DNA from 4 places in the Pseudoalteromonas sp. TAB23 genome. Region 3 is predicted to be linked to each of the others. Evidence: predicted binding sites of a transcription regulator. Region 3 holds the regulator's gene; each other region holds the start of a gene.
The links. The regulator sigma-54, encoded in region 3, starts transcription at its own class of promoters, with help from an activator protein. The targets are predictions, from matches to a motif close to GTTGGCACGNNNNTNGNNT.
Positions count from the first base shown of each region.

Region 1: the regulator sigma-54 is predicted to act here: its motif matches at 2,031-2,049, upstream of L654_RS0114610 (PA2169 family four-helix-bundle protein).
Region 2: the regulator sigma-54 is predicted to act here: its motif matches at 2,166-2,184, upstream of flgJ (flagellar assembly peptidoglycan hydrolase FlgJ).
Region 4: the regulator sigma-54 is predicted to act here: its motif matches at 2,080-2,098, upstream of L654_RS01000000126850 (diacylglycerol kinase family protein).

Region 1 is NZ_AUTP01000241.1:40,282-43,819, forward strand. Features, by position in the region: gene L654_RS0114600 (TonB-dependent receptor) at 1-762, shown strand, start outside; gene L654_RS0114605 (biopolymer transporter ExbD) at 835-1,230, opposite strand; gene L654_RS0114610 (PA2169 family four-helix-bundle protein) at 1,544-1,987, opposite strand; gene L654_RS0114615 (LysR family transcriptional regulator) at 2,165-3,103, opposite strand; gene aceK (bifunctional isocitrate dehydrogenase kinase/phosphatase) at 3,120-3,538, opposite strand, start outside.
Region 2 is NZ_AUTP01000278.1:3,477-7,014, forward strand. Features, by position in the region: gene flgK (flagellar hook-associated protein FlgK) at 1-1,111, opposite strand, end outside; gene flgJ (flagellar assembly peptidoglycan hydrolase FlgJ) at 1,113-2,129, opposite strand; gene L654_RS0117245 (flagellar basal body P-ring protein FlgI) at 2,301-3,395, opposite strand; partial or broken gene flgH (flagellar basal body L-ring protein FlgH) at 3,407-3,538, opposite strand, start outside.
Region 3 is NZ_AUTP01000133.1:18,369-21,906, reverse strand. Features, by position in the region: gene lptC (LPS export ABC transporter periplasmic protein LptC) at 1-291, shown strand, start outside; gene lptA (lipopolysaccharide transport periplasmic protein LptA) at 281-826, shown strand; gene lptB (LPS export ABC transporter ATP-binding protein) at 823-1,548, shown strand; gene L654_RS0104915 (RNA polymerase factor sigma-54) at 1,618-3,117, shown strand; gene hpf (ribosome hibernation promoting factor) at 3,143-3,430, shown strand; gene ptsN (PTS IIA-like nitrogen regulatory protein PtsN) at 3,435-3,538, shown strand, end outside.
Region 4 is NZ_AUTP01000367.1:22,296-25,833, reverse strand. Features, by position in the region: gene L654_RS0125050 (EamA family transporter) at 1-636, shown strand, start outside; gene L654_RS1000000128040 (hypothetical protein) at 674-1,072, opposite strand; gene L654_RS01000000126850 (diacylglycerol kinase family protein) at 1,270-1,809, opposite strand; gene L654_RS1000000128495 (hypothetical protein) at 2,137-2,277, shown strand; tRNA gene L654_RS0125030 (tRNA-Ser) at 2,496-2,586, shown strand; tRNA gene L654_RS0125025 (tRNA-Ser) at 2,639-2,731, shown strand; gene L654_RS0125020 (DUF4124 domain-containing protein) at 3,224-3,538, shown strand, end outside.

The DNA of each region.
Region 1 (3,538 bases), on a different contig from region 3:
TCACAAAACCGTAGTTTAGGTATTGTATATAACGTTACAGATAATATTAATGTAACCGTTGATTACTACTCAATTGATATTGACGACCGTATTGTAATTAGTGACCGCTTAGGTAAAGGTTTATCTACAAGCCTTGATGCTGCACTAAATAGTGCGGGTGCTGGCGTAGGTCAGTTCTTCTTAAATGGTGCTGATACAGAAACTCGTGGTGTTGATTTTGTAGCAACGTGGAACACTGAAGGTTTAGGCGGCACGCTTGATTTTACACTTGCAGCTAACTTTACTAAAACAGATGTTGTATCGTTATTTTCGCCTGCTGGCTCAAGCCTTGAGACAGTAAACGTAGACGATATATTTTCAGCGGAAGACATCTCTATTATTGAAGAGTGGCAACCAGAGGATCGTATTAACTTAAGTGCGCTTTATCAACGTGACGATTGGACAGTTAACCTGTCACTTAATCGCTTTGGTGAGTACACAGTAGAAGATGGTGGTCGTCAAACGTATGGCGCAGAAATTTTAACTGACGTTAAAGTTAACTACTTCGTTACTGAAGATTTGTCGGTAAACATTGGTGCAAATAACTTGTTTGATGTTTACCCAGATAAAAACGAAATAGGTAACTCTCGCTCAGGTACTATTGTGGATGCTAGTGGCAATACAGTAATAAGTAGCTCAGGTGTGTTTGACTACTCACGTCGTTCGGCTCCATTTGGATTTAACGGTGCTTACTACTACGTAGGTGCAGAATACCGTTTTTAATTAATAACCTCCCTTTCGTTATTTAACTCAAAGGGCCGTAAGGCCCTTTTTTTGGTTTTATCTTGGGCTGTTTTATTTAGAAATCAAACTTATTGAATAATCATCGTATTGCTTAATATTATTCATTACACTCATTAAAGTATTATGTGTACTGTTTTCGTCTGCGGTTATAAGTACCGAACTTATTTCATATTTAGCCGCGAACATCGCTAAATTAGTCGCAACTTGCTCTAAATCAATTAACCTCCCTGAAAAATATACTCCGTTACTTTCATCAATTCTAAATAAAGCATTTTTAACAGGCTTATCTATTTGAGGGTTGTCGAGTGGTCGGTTTAATTCAATAGCCACAGGTTTTACAAAAGATGTAGTTACAATAAAGAAAATTAGCAATATGAACACTATGTCTAACATCGGGGTCATATCTACATCAGCATTATTTTGCAGTTTAGTTAGTTTACTTTTCATATTGGACCTTATTTTTAATTAAATGCTGCGGCGCCACAGCAAGGTTTTAGGTACCTACTAACAAAATTAGCACAGCAAAAATAAAGCGTGGTTAAATAAACATTCTAATAACATTAAATATTTGTATTCATTATGTATTTAAAATGTGGCGAAATAAGGTGGTGTTTATACCAATTTGCTTATATATGGGGTCTATTTAACATCGTATAGTGTAATTTAATTCGTTAAATTGCTTAAATATCTATGCAGGTTGGTATTAGAGCCAATAAAAAACCCAGCGCTAGGCTGGGTTCTATTTATGCGTTATGTAAGCTTAATGCTTTTGCATACGGCTCATTTCTGCATGGCAGCTTTGCATTGTTAATAATGTTTTAGCCAGTGCAGCTTCGCAATCAGCCGGTTGTGGTTTATCCATAGCGGCTTTAATTTCTACAAGCGTTTTATCTTCTACTTCTTCAAGCTCTTTTACATACGTGCTGTCGTTATGTGAGGTGAATGTAGTAAGTAAGGCTGTGTATGCACGTCGTGCTTCAACTGCGAAAGATGAACCATCTTCGCGTTCGCCTTTTTCATTAATTGCATATGGCTGCAAGCGCTCAACACTCACTTTTCGGGCATCTATCATACGCTGAAAAAGTGCGCCAATAGCAGGGTCTTCAACTTTTTCCTGTGCTTTTTGATAAAAGTCGATGCCGCTGTTCATAACTTGAATGATGTCAGTAATATGATTTACTTCTGATCCTTGATGGGTGTTCATAATGACCTCTTTTATTAAATGAATGTATAGTTCAATTTAATAAAAGCAATGTATGTTCCACGTTTTTATTTTTATGTAGTTGTTTGATTTTATTAGTTTAATTTTATTTCAGAAAGGGGCTAAGTTAATGAGGAAAGTATTAACCTAGCAATTTTTACATTATATTGTGTAATAAAGTTATTTTAGCTCTTCAGCTACTTCAGCTACTTTTTGGCGTAACCAGATGTGGCTCGCATCGCGATGTAACAGTGGGCTCCAAATCATATCAAGCTCAAAAGGAGGAATTGGAAACGGTGGCTCTAAAATTTTAAGCCCCGGATCATCTAAGTATATATTTGCGGCTTTTGAAGGAAGGGTCGCAATCAAATTTTTCTCTTTAGCTAAATGAATCGCTACATGGTAGTTACGCGTAAAAGTGGCAATGTTACGATGTTTACCAAAGTGGGCAAGTGCTTCGTCAACCCAACCAAGTTTTTGCACATCTTTAGGGTCCATGCCCACGCCTACACCAAAACCTGTTTTACTCACCCATATATGGCGCGCTTTTAAGTAGCTGTCGAGGCTAAAGTTTTCAATAATAGGGTTGTCGGCCTTAACTAAGCAGCAAAAACTGTCTTTCCAAATACGTTTATGATGAAAAGACTGAGGTAAGTTTTCAAAACGGTTGATTGCCATATCTACTTTACCGTTTTCTACATCATGAAAGGTTACATCACTTGGGGTGAGTATATCTAAAGTAGTATCGGGGGCTTCTTCGTGTAGTTTACTTAAGAGCTTTGGCGCTAACGTACTTGCAGCGTAATCACTGGCCATTATTCTAAATACACGTTTACTCTGGCTTGCCTCAAATTCTCGATTAGGTGCTAGGGTTTCTTCAAGCGTCATTAATATGCCACGAATAACGGGTTGTAACTCTAAAGCGCGCTCTGTCGGGACCATACCATCGCTGGTACGAACTAAAATAGGGTCGTTAAATAAGTTACGAAGACGTTTAAGGCCATTACTCATTGCGGGCTGCGTAATACTCAATTGATTAGCAGCGCGTGTTACGTTGCATTCTCGAAGCAATGTATCGAGATAAACGAGTAAATTTAAATCTATTTTACTTATATTCATTGTGTGTCCTTTGCGTCTACCAGTGATGGATAAATCGCTGTGCTGTCGGGTAAGGGTAAATATGACTTACCTGCCCATTTTTTATATTTTGTTGAGCCTGCTTCCAAAAGCTAACATCTATAAGCTCTGGATGAGTGCTGAGAAAAAACTTTTTATACATAGGATTAGGCATTACAAATGTACATAACTGCTCTGGGAATACGTCTTGTGGTGCAACAGAGTAGCTTTGTTCATCCATTAAATAATCGTCGTAGCTCTTTGCTTTTGGTAATGCTCTAAAGTTCATATCTGTTAGGTATTGAACTTCATCGTAATCGTAAAAAATAATACGTTTGTGCTTACTTACACCAAAGTTTTTTAAGAGCATATCGCCAGGAAATATATTAACGGCAATCATTTCTTTTAGAGCTTGCCCGTATTCTTCAATCGCGTCTG
Region 2 (3,538 bases), on a different contig from region 3:
GAATACTTACTTCATTAGCATTAGCTGTATAAGTAATAATAAAGTCACTGGCAGGAAGTTCACTGCCCTTACCTGGCTCTACCGTTGTAGTCATACCGGCAGTACCTGTGTTAGCTTGATACGCATAAGCGCCAACGGTAGGAATATTAAAAATATTACCCCCTAGCTGACCTGTTGCATCCATACCCAATTTGTTTTGTTCGTTAAATGCATCAGCTATCGCTAAGCCCATTTGACCAATTTGGTTTTGCGCAGGGACTAATATGTCATCTCTAAAAGCAAGTAAGCCGCCAATTTTGCCTTTAAGCTTACTTACATCAACTTCAAGCGGCACTGCTTTGCCACCATTAACGTCAAGCGTGAATTCTTTAAAGTTAGGATCGGGGTCGCCCGTCATCGAAAATAAGTTAAATGCGCCATTTTGCATAACCACCGCTTCGCCTGTGCCCATAAAAACGAGTTTTTCGCCATTTGGACCATCAAGCGTTTCTATGTCTATTAGCTCTGATAAGTCGCGTATTGCTTTATCGCGTTCGTTATAAGTAGAGCTCGCATCTGCGGCGTTATTAGTGCCATTAACTGCTGCAATATTTTGATTTAGCGTACTAATACTTTGAATGAGTGAGTTTGCTTCATCTGAAAATATTTCGAGCTGCTCGTTCACTACACTTTTTTGATCAAGCACGATGCCTGAAAGCCTATCCATTTGATCAATTAAGCTTTGCGCATCTGTCATTACTAATGAGCGGGCAACGGTAGATGAAGGTTGATTTAGCGCTTCTTGCACGTTATTAAATAAAGAGTTAATTCCGGTCGAAAGGTTGTTCGACTCTTCAGAAAAAATAGTATCAACTCGATTAGCCTCAGTAATAAACTGATCGAAAAACGATTTATTAGAGGTGTCACGATTTAGCTGTGACTGAGCAAACTCGTTTAGTAATCGGTATGTTTCGCCTCGCCCCACTTGGTTATCAACCATAGTGGTAAATTCAGTACGCTCACGTACGTAGCCTACGGTATTTACATTGGCAATATTTTTACTTGTCGTTTGCAATAGCTCCGAGCTTGCTCTAACCCCAGAACTGGCAATGTTTAATAAATTAAACGACATGTTACTCTACTCCTTGGCGGATCACGTTTGCCGCAATGTCTTTTAGCTGACTGCTATTGAGCACTTTTTTTATTTTGCTGGCATAATTTGGATCGGTTGCATAACCTGCTTTTTGTAATGAATCTAAAAAGTCATTTGGTTTTGCTGTATTTTGTAATGCTTCTTTGTAGCGTGGGTTTTGCGTTAAAAAATCAACGAAGTCGTTCACGCTATCTTTAATTGAATCGTAGGCTCTAAAGCTGGCTTGTTTTTTAACGGGTGTGCCTTGTTCAAACTCAAGCGTTACTTTGCTTGCTTTATCGCCTTCCCAGCTTTTATCTGACTTAATATTAAATAAGTTATTTGAGCTGCCACCGTCACTTTTATTAATAATGTGTTTACCCCAACCGGTTTCAAGTGCCGCTTGAGCAACCATTACCGCTGGGTTTAAACCTATTTTTTGCGCTGCAGTTTTAGCGTGTTCCCACACTGAACTTACAAACTCTTCTGCATTTTTAAATGTTGGGCTATCGGTTTTAGACTCTGCAGTATTAACCTTAGGCTCAGCAATATCGGCTTTAGTACTCTTAACGATAAGATCGGGTTGCTTATTTTTTTGCTCATGAGGAAGAGCGGATCCGACTTGCGTATCGCTAAAAATATCGTTGGTTGTTCTAAGCACCGAGCCTGGCATAAAGTTTTTAGACTCAGGCGATAACTGCTGAACAATTAAATCGGCAAGGCCTAACGAGCCATTTGATGAAAGCTCTGTTGAAAGTTGCTGATCGTGCATTTCTTCAAAAAACTTTACGCCACTTGAATTAAATGGGCTGTCTTTGTCTTCAAATGCTTCGTTAGCTTTGCGCATTCCTTTGAGCAACATTTGCGTAAAAATAGCTTCAAATTGTGCGGCCGCTTTTTTGAGCGCAGCTTTGGAAGCATCCGTTGATGCATCGCCACTCGTTAAGGCTTCTTTACGAAGTGAATCTAAGTTGCCTAAATCAAAAAAGTTTTGTTTATCGAGGTGATTTGTTTCCATCGGCTTTTTGACACAAAATGAATAATGCAGTTAAAAATGCAAAAATTGAGCCACTACAGAATAAAACGAGGAAGATAATAATAATAATTTTAAGTTACTGTAAACAAAAGAGCTCTAGATCTTTGTTTAATCGATATAGAGCTTTGAGTGACACGTTACATGCTTGAGTTTTTAAATAACGATCAACTGACCGTTAATTGCGCCCGCTTCTTTTAGTGCTTCTAAAATAGCCATTAAGTCACCAGGCGCTGCGCCTACTTCGTTTATTGCGCGTACTAAATCGTCAAGGCTTACCCCTGGATTAAATACAAAAGCACGAGAGTCGTCTTGGTTCACATCAATAATGCTTTGCTGTGTGACAACGGTATCACCGTTTGCTAGCGGATTTGGCTGCACTACATTTTGCTGCTCAGCTATGGTGACTGTTAAACCGCCATGGGTCACTGCAGCAGGCTGTAGAGTTACATTTTTACCAATAACAATTGTACCTGTACGCGAGTTAACAATTATTTTTGCCGCCATATCAGCTGGTTTAAACTCTAGGTTTTCGAGTGTTGATAAGTACGATACGCGCTGCGAGGCATCGCGTGGGGCTATAACACGAATAGAAACAGAATCAATTGCCTGCGCACTATTTGGGCCAACCAAATCGTTAATTGTTTTTTCTAGGCGCTTTGCTGTAGTAAAGTCTGGACGGTTTAAGTTGAAGGTAATGTAATCGCCTTGCATAAACGGGCTTTCTACGGTGCGTTCAACTGTTGCGCCATTGGGAATTCGTCCAACTGTAGGAGTATTAATTACGACTCTACTTCCATCAAGGCCCTCTACGCCTAGGCCTCCCACAATTAAACTACCTTGTGCAATTGCATACACGTTACCGTCTACACCCTTTAAAAAAGTTTGTAATAAAGTGCCACCACGTAAACTGCCTGCACTACCAATGGAAGAAACCGTAATATCTATTGTTTGCCCGGGCTTTCTAAATGCGGGTAATTCTGCATGCACAGCAACAGCGGCAACATTTTTAATTTTAGGACTTTGAGTTGAAGGTAGCGTAATACCAAAGCTGTTCAACATGCCTCTAAAACTTTGTTGTGTGTATGAGTTTTGCTCGCCAGTGCCCGGCAAGCCAACCACTAAGCCATAACCAACTAATTGGTTAGAGCGTACGCCTTCAACCATAGACACATCTTTTATGCGCTCAGCACTGGCAGTAAACTGCCAACCTAATAACACAACTAAACATAAAGCTTTAAGGCTATTCATGTTGTTACCCTCTAAAATGGAAACAGCGAACTGCTAAAGAAACGTGTAAGCCAACCAGGACTTTGCGCTTCTTGCGTTTGCCCTTTACCTGAGTATTGAATACGTGCATTAGCAATACGATTTGATTCAACCGTATTATCGGC
Region 3 (3,538 bases):
GAAAAGCAAACGTGGCAAATAAATGCAGACGAAGCAACATTATACGAAGACAAACAATTAATTTTAGAAGGCAATGTGGTTGCCAAAAACTTAACCGATAACGCCATGATAGACAAAATCAATGCTGATAATATTCAGGTAGATATAAAGCTATTAACAATGCGTTCGGAGCAACCCGTTATCATCACTGGGCCCAATTTAAAAATCACTGGTAAAGGCCTAGAAGCCGACTTAAAAACCGAAGTGATAAAACTAATTAACCATACGCGAACCATATATTATGACCAATAAAATATTAAAATCACTTATTATTCCTACACTTATACTAGCGTTTAATAGTAGTGCTGCAGAGCAAAACACGCAACCGACTGCAAATCAAATTTCAATAAGCGCCGATAAGCAAGAAGGTCAATTAAAAGCTAATGTCGGGATTTTTGAGAAAAACGTTGAAATTATTCACGGTAACCGCCGTATCACAGCCGACCGCTTAGAAGTACATAAACGCGATGAACTTGGTGATAATAAACAATTATTAATTGCTACAGGTAGCCCTGCGCACTTTGAAGAAAAGCAATCAGATGGCACGACTATGAGCGCCAGTGCTGACGAAGTGCGTTATGATGTATCTAAGCGTTTTTTAACGCTTGTTGGTAATGCACAAGTATCGCAAGCGGGACAAAAAATAAATGCTAAAAGCATTACCTACGATATAGAGCAGCAGCTAATCAGTGCCGAAAAAGATGAAAACTCAACTGACCGCGTTCACACAATTTTAGTACCAATCGAGACTAAAAAAAGTAAAAAAAGCGACAAAGGTCAACCATGAGCACATTAAAAGCAGAGCTATTAGCAAAGAGTTATAAAGGCCGTGAAGTTGTAAAAAACGTCGGCCTTGAAGTCAAAGCTGGCAGTATTGTTGGCTTACTTGGCCCTAACGGCGCAGGTAAAACCACCACGTTTTATATGATAGTAGGACTTGTACCTAGCGACAAAGGTAAAATATCGATAGACGATAACGATATTACTCTTTTACCTATGCATAGTCGTGCTAGATTAGGCATTGGCTACTTACCGCAAGAGTCTTCAATATTCAGAAAGCTGACTGTTTATCAAAACTTAATGGCCATTTTAGAAACGCGCAAAGAGTTAAATAAACAAGCTAGAGAAGACACTCTCGATAAATTATTAGATGAATTTAGCATACAACACATTCGTGATAGCCAAGGTATGGCATTGTCGGGTGGCGAACGTCGTCGTGTTGAAATAGCACGTGCGCTGGCAGCAGATCCTAAATTTATATTACTGGATGAACCATTTGCAGGTGTTGACCCGATTTCGGTATTAGACATAAAGAAAATAATAGAACATCTTAAAAATCGTGGGATTGGTGTATTAATTACCGATCATAACGTAAGAGAAACCCTTGATGTTTGTGAAAAAGCCTACATTGTTTCTCATGGGGAGCTGATTGCATCAGGTACTCCAGAACACGTATTAAATGATAAAACAGTACGCGATGTTTACTTAGGCGAGCAATTTAGGCTGTAACATTTACGCCATGTCTTTAAGCATCTGCTAGTATTAATTATAACAACATAAAAGGATTGTTAGAGATACATGAGGCAATCACTACAGCTGCGCATGGGCCAGCAACTTACAATGACTCCACAGCTGCAACAAGCTATTCGTTTGTTGCAACTCAGTACATTGGATCTCCAGCAAGAAATACAAGAAGCTCTCGACAGCAACCCGCTATTAGAGGTTGAAGAAGCAGACTATTCAGAAGACGCTGCAGGTAAAAACGAGCAAAAAGCAGATACAGATGACATAACTGTTAGCGCATCTGCCGATGATGCTCCAAGCGAATACGAACAAGATAGTGGTGAAGCACTTGCAAAAGACACGCTAAGTGACGACATGGCTATGGATGTTAGTTGGGATGAGTACATGAGTGCCGCCCCAGCAGCATCATCGGGTCCGATGCCTGAAGACGAATCAATATACCAAGGCGCCTCTACTGAAACGCTCCATGAGTATTTAATGTGGCAGTTACAACTAACGCCATTTAGCCCTACAGACGAAGCTATTGCTATTGCTATTGTAGAAGCCGTCGATGATTCAGGTATTTTAACACTAAGCTGCGAAGAGATTTTAGAAAGCTTTAATCAAGAAAACGAAGATGATAACGAAGTCGAACTTGATGAAATTGAAGCTGTATTAAAACGCATCCAACTGTTTGATCCTGTTGGTATTGCTGCACGTAGTTTACAAGAGTGTTTGTGTATTCAGCTTAACCAGTTTGATAAAGAAACACCTTACATTAATGAAACAAAAATGATTTTAACCGAGCATATTGATTTATTAGCTGCTCGTGACTATCGTACATTAATGAAGAAAACTAAGCTCAAAGAAGAAGAGCTTAAAGAAGTAATGACATTAATACATACTCTTAGCCCTAAACCTGCAGATACTATTGTAAGAGAAGAATCTGAGTATGTTATTCCCGATGTGTCAGTTAAAAAAATTAAAGGCCGCTGGGTTGTTGAGTTAAACCCAGATAGCATGCCTAAAATTCGTGTTAATAGCCAATACGCTGCAATGTCTCGCACTGTAAAATCCAGTGGTGACAGCCAGTTTATTCGCTCGCATTTACAAGAAGCTAAATGGTTTATTAAAAGCTTAGAAAGTAGAAACGACACGCTATTAAAAGTAACAAATTGTATTGTTAAGCAACAACAAGGCTTTTTTGAACACGGTCCTGAAGCCATGAAACCAATGGTTTTAAATGATGTTGCTGAAATGGTAGAAATGCACGAATCAACAATTTCGCGCGTAACAACCCAAAAGTATATGCACACACCCCGTGGTATATTTGAGCTTAAATATTTTTTCTCAAGCCATGTAAGCACCGAAAACGGTGGTGAATGTTCATCTACAGCAATCCGTGCGCTTATCCGAAAATTAATCGCAGCAGAAAACTCAGCAAAACCATTGAGTGATAGCAAAATAGCGGATATATTGGCTGAGCAAGGAATTAAAGTAGCGAGACGTACAATCGCAAAATACCGCGAATCTCTGGCTATTCCACCGTCAAATCAGCGTAAAAGTTTGATTTAAGACGCAAAAAAAGAGGGTAATGCTTATGCAACTAAACTTAACTGGTCGTCACGTAGAATTAACCGATTCACTAAGAGACTATATTAATACCAAATTTGCGAAGCTAGAAAGACACTCTGATCATATTAATAATGTTCATGTCATTCTCGATGTAGAAAAATTAAATCAAAAAGCAGAAGCCACCATACACGTAAGCGGTGCTGAGCTATTTGCCTCTACAGAACATCAAGATATGTATGCCGCCATTGACTCGTTGATCGACAAGCTCGATCGACAAGTAATTAAACACAAAGAGAAGCTTGCTCGACACTAATATGATGAAATTAAGCTCACTTATATGCCAGGACTGCAGCAAAGCTGCGGTCCTTTTTAATAGCAAAAAAAGAATTTTAGAGTTCATTAGCGAACTTGCTCACGACAA
Region 4 (3,538 bases), on a different contig from region 3:
ATGCTGCTGGTTATGAACATAGTCAATACTCGGTTATTTTTTGGTAAGCCAATCTCAAAACGAATTTATACAGGTGCTGTACTCGCTGTATTAGGTATTACGTGTCTGTTTTGGCCACAGTTACAGCAGTTCGACTTGAGTAATGGTGCATTGGTCGGGTTACTACTTGCCCTTGGTGGCACCTTTGTGGCTTCATTAGGAAATATGGTAAGCGTTCGTAATTCTCGTAAACAAATTGGTGTATTGCAAGGCAATGCATGGGGTATGTTATACAGCGCTATAGGCTTGGCTTTATACGTATTAATGAACGATGTGCAATTTAGTTTAAACGCTCCACCAAGTTACTGGCTATCACTACTTTATCTATCAATATTTGGCACTGTAATCGCTTTTGGTTGCTACTTTGCTCTACTTAGAAATATAGGCCCTGAAAAAGCCAGCTACGTTATTGTTTTATTCCCATTAGTGGCAGTAACACTGAGTAGCTTTTTTGAAGGCTTTGAATGGCACGCAAATACCTTTGCAGGATTTAGCCTAGTGCTATTAGGTAACGCCATTGTGCTTACTCCAACAAAACGAATTAACGACTTTTTAGCTAATAGAGCAATGGCTAAAAGTGGCTCCGTCCCCAGTTAGACGCGTTATTAACGCAACTAACGTAAAAGCGCCTACCCTACTGTAGGCGCTTTTTTATTGGCATATAAAAAAGTAAAGCCTGCCCATGTACACTAATAACGGCAGGAGTTTTACCTACCAGTTCACCATCTGCCTCAATCAATAACCCTTCAGTTTTTATGGAAGCTGTATTTAAGCGACTGTAGTTAAGGTTTTTTATATGCTGATGGCGCTTAAAAAACAACTTCATGAAGCTTATTACATTATAAAAAAGCCCACCCGATCGCATTTGATAACACTCAAGCAGCCCATCAGTTAAATCTGCTTTTGGCGCTATTTCTAGACCACCACCAAAGTACTTATGATTAGCAAATACGGTAATTAAATTTTTATACTGCCTAGGGCGTGTTGACCTTTGGTGGTTGAATTTGCAGCAGTATGTTTGGTTTTTAGGCAAGGCAGAGCCTATGCAGTGTGGTTATTCCCCATAAATAGGCGATAACGCAGCATAAATGCCAAACATGTGCTGCCCTTTGGGTTCTTTCTAGGGACGATTAACTCTTTGTTGCTCGGTTTTTACTTAGCCCACTAGGTTACAAACATCGCGCCGCAATTTAATCGCCCCTAGATTGAACAAATTTCAATCCACAAAGATCAACACGCCCTAACATCGTTATTAAACGTACCTTGTAACTGCTGAGCTTGATAATAAAATAGCTCCTTAATGCTCGTCCAACTGTATTCAAAAGATGAAAAACTAGCTTTAGCATTAATCGCTTTAACTACATGAGCATCAAACCCTACCCCTGCAATATTAATAAAATAGCGGCTATTAATTTTTCCTACATCAACTGCTGTCGGTGTATTAAATAGTGCCTTTCGCCAATCATCTTCTTTGCAACTAAACCCTCTCGAGAAATCGTTACCTGTACCGCAAGGCAATAATGCTAACGTACAGCTACTCCCTATTAACGCATTAACCGCCAAGCTCAATGTACCGTCTCCGCCAAGTACAACTACTTTGGTAAATTTACTCAGTAGCAACCTTATTTGAGCGCAGTCATCGTTAAAGTTTCCTGTTGTAGTAAACATACAATAAGAAAAACTGCGTTTTTTACAGATGCTTTTAAGCCACATTAGTGATTTTTCATTCTGTTTTTTTGTACTTGGTTTAATAATTATTAGTAGTGACAAGCTTTTGTTTCCAACAATGTATTTAAGAACGAATAAAAAAGAGTTTAATTGAGTTTTTTTAATCTGAATAACTAGTCAAAAAAGGTTGTGTAAAATGCATATAAATAAATAAAAACACACACAAACACCAGTATTGGCGAGAATAACGCCGATTTTATTTTAACTACTTATGCAAAAACCATAATAAAAAACACTGAACCGCACGTTAATAAAATAAATAAGGATTAGTTTAACTAATCCGTCAGGCTCAATTTTTATCGTTGTCTTTTTAATCAAACAACGTGCAAAATGCACGCGATTTCAACATATACAACCCGGAGCAAAATAATGAAACCAATTAACACATTAAATCAAACAGCAGCAGCTCAAGTAGCAGTTAAACCAACTAACCGTAAAGCAAGAATGTTAGCTAGACTTAACACTATTGGTAAAAGACTAGCACTTAGCGGCGCAGCTCAATATAAATAATCACCCAACCATGATTATTTTTCGGTGCAGCGAACACTCAACCACTAAATGAAGTCACTTATTTAGCTCCCCTTGTTTGCTGCAACCTATTTATTTTATTAAAAATTGCCTTAATTTCCCCTTATTTACAAAAAAAACCTCATTTACGTACGTTTTTTAGGCAAACAGTCATTTTGCTATTTACACAGCGGTATCACCTAAGTATTATTCTGCGTCACGGAGAGATGGCAGAGTGGTCGAATGCACCGGTCTTGAAAACCGGCATGGGTTTATAGCCCATCTAGGGTTCAAATCCCTATCTCTCCACCATATTTTAATTGGTGGCTTTTTTTACTTCCATCAATACAAACGGTTATGCGTTGGAGAGGTGTCCGAGTGGCCGAAGGAGCTCCCCTGCTAAGGGAGTATAGAGTTTGTAGCTCTATCGAGGGTTCGAATCCCTCCCTCTCCACCATACTTAATTTAAACCACTTAATTGTGGTTTTTTTGTGCCTAAATTTTAACACCAATACTAAATTGGGAGGGTGAGAACCCTCGACAGGGTTCGACAAAATGTCTGGAACATTTTAGGCCGCTGCAAGCGTCGCGCAGCGATTGATTACATGGATGTAAGCAAGTCTATCCCTCCCTCTCCACCATACTTAATTTAAACCACTTGATTGTGGTTTTTTTGTGCCTAAAATTTAACACCGATACTAAATTGGGAGGGTGAGAACCCTCGACAGGGTTCGACAAAATGTCTGGAACATTTTGGGCCGCTGCAAGCGTCGCGCAGCGATTGATTACATGGATGTAAGCAAGTCTATTCCTCCCTCTGGACCATACTTAATTTAAACCACTTAATTGTGGTTTTTTTGTACCTAAAAATTATAAAAACTAAACAAATTGTGCCTAGTAATAACTTAGGGCATTATTAACATAACTTTAGCCACTTTTAGGTTTAGCTATGATCCGGTTCATATTGCTATCAGTTTGCGCGGCAGCACCATTTTTTACCTTGGCACAAAGTACAACAGTGTATAAGTGTGTAATTAAGGGCGTTCCTACCTTTAGCCAAACGCCTTGCGCTAAAGATGCACAAGTTATTACTCTTAAAGATATAAACGTAATTGAAGCATACAAAAGCTCTACGCCCGGTAAAGGTATTACCGACACCTCTGTGGATGACTACTTAGAAGTTCAACAAATAGAACGAGAAATAAAGCGTCTTGAGCTATCTATTGCACAAAGCCAAAAAGAATACGCAGCTAAAAAACAGCAG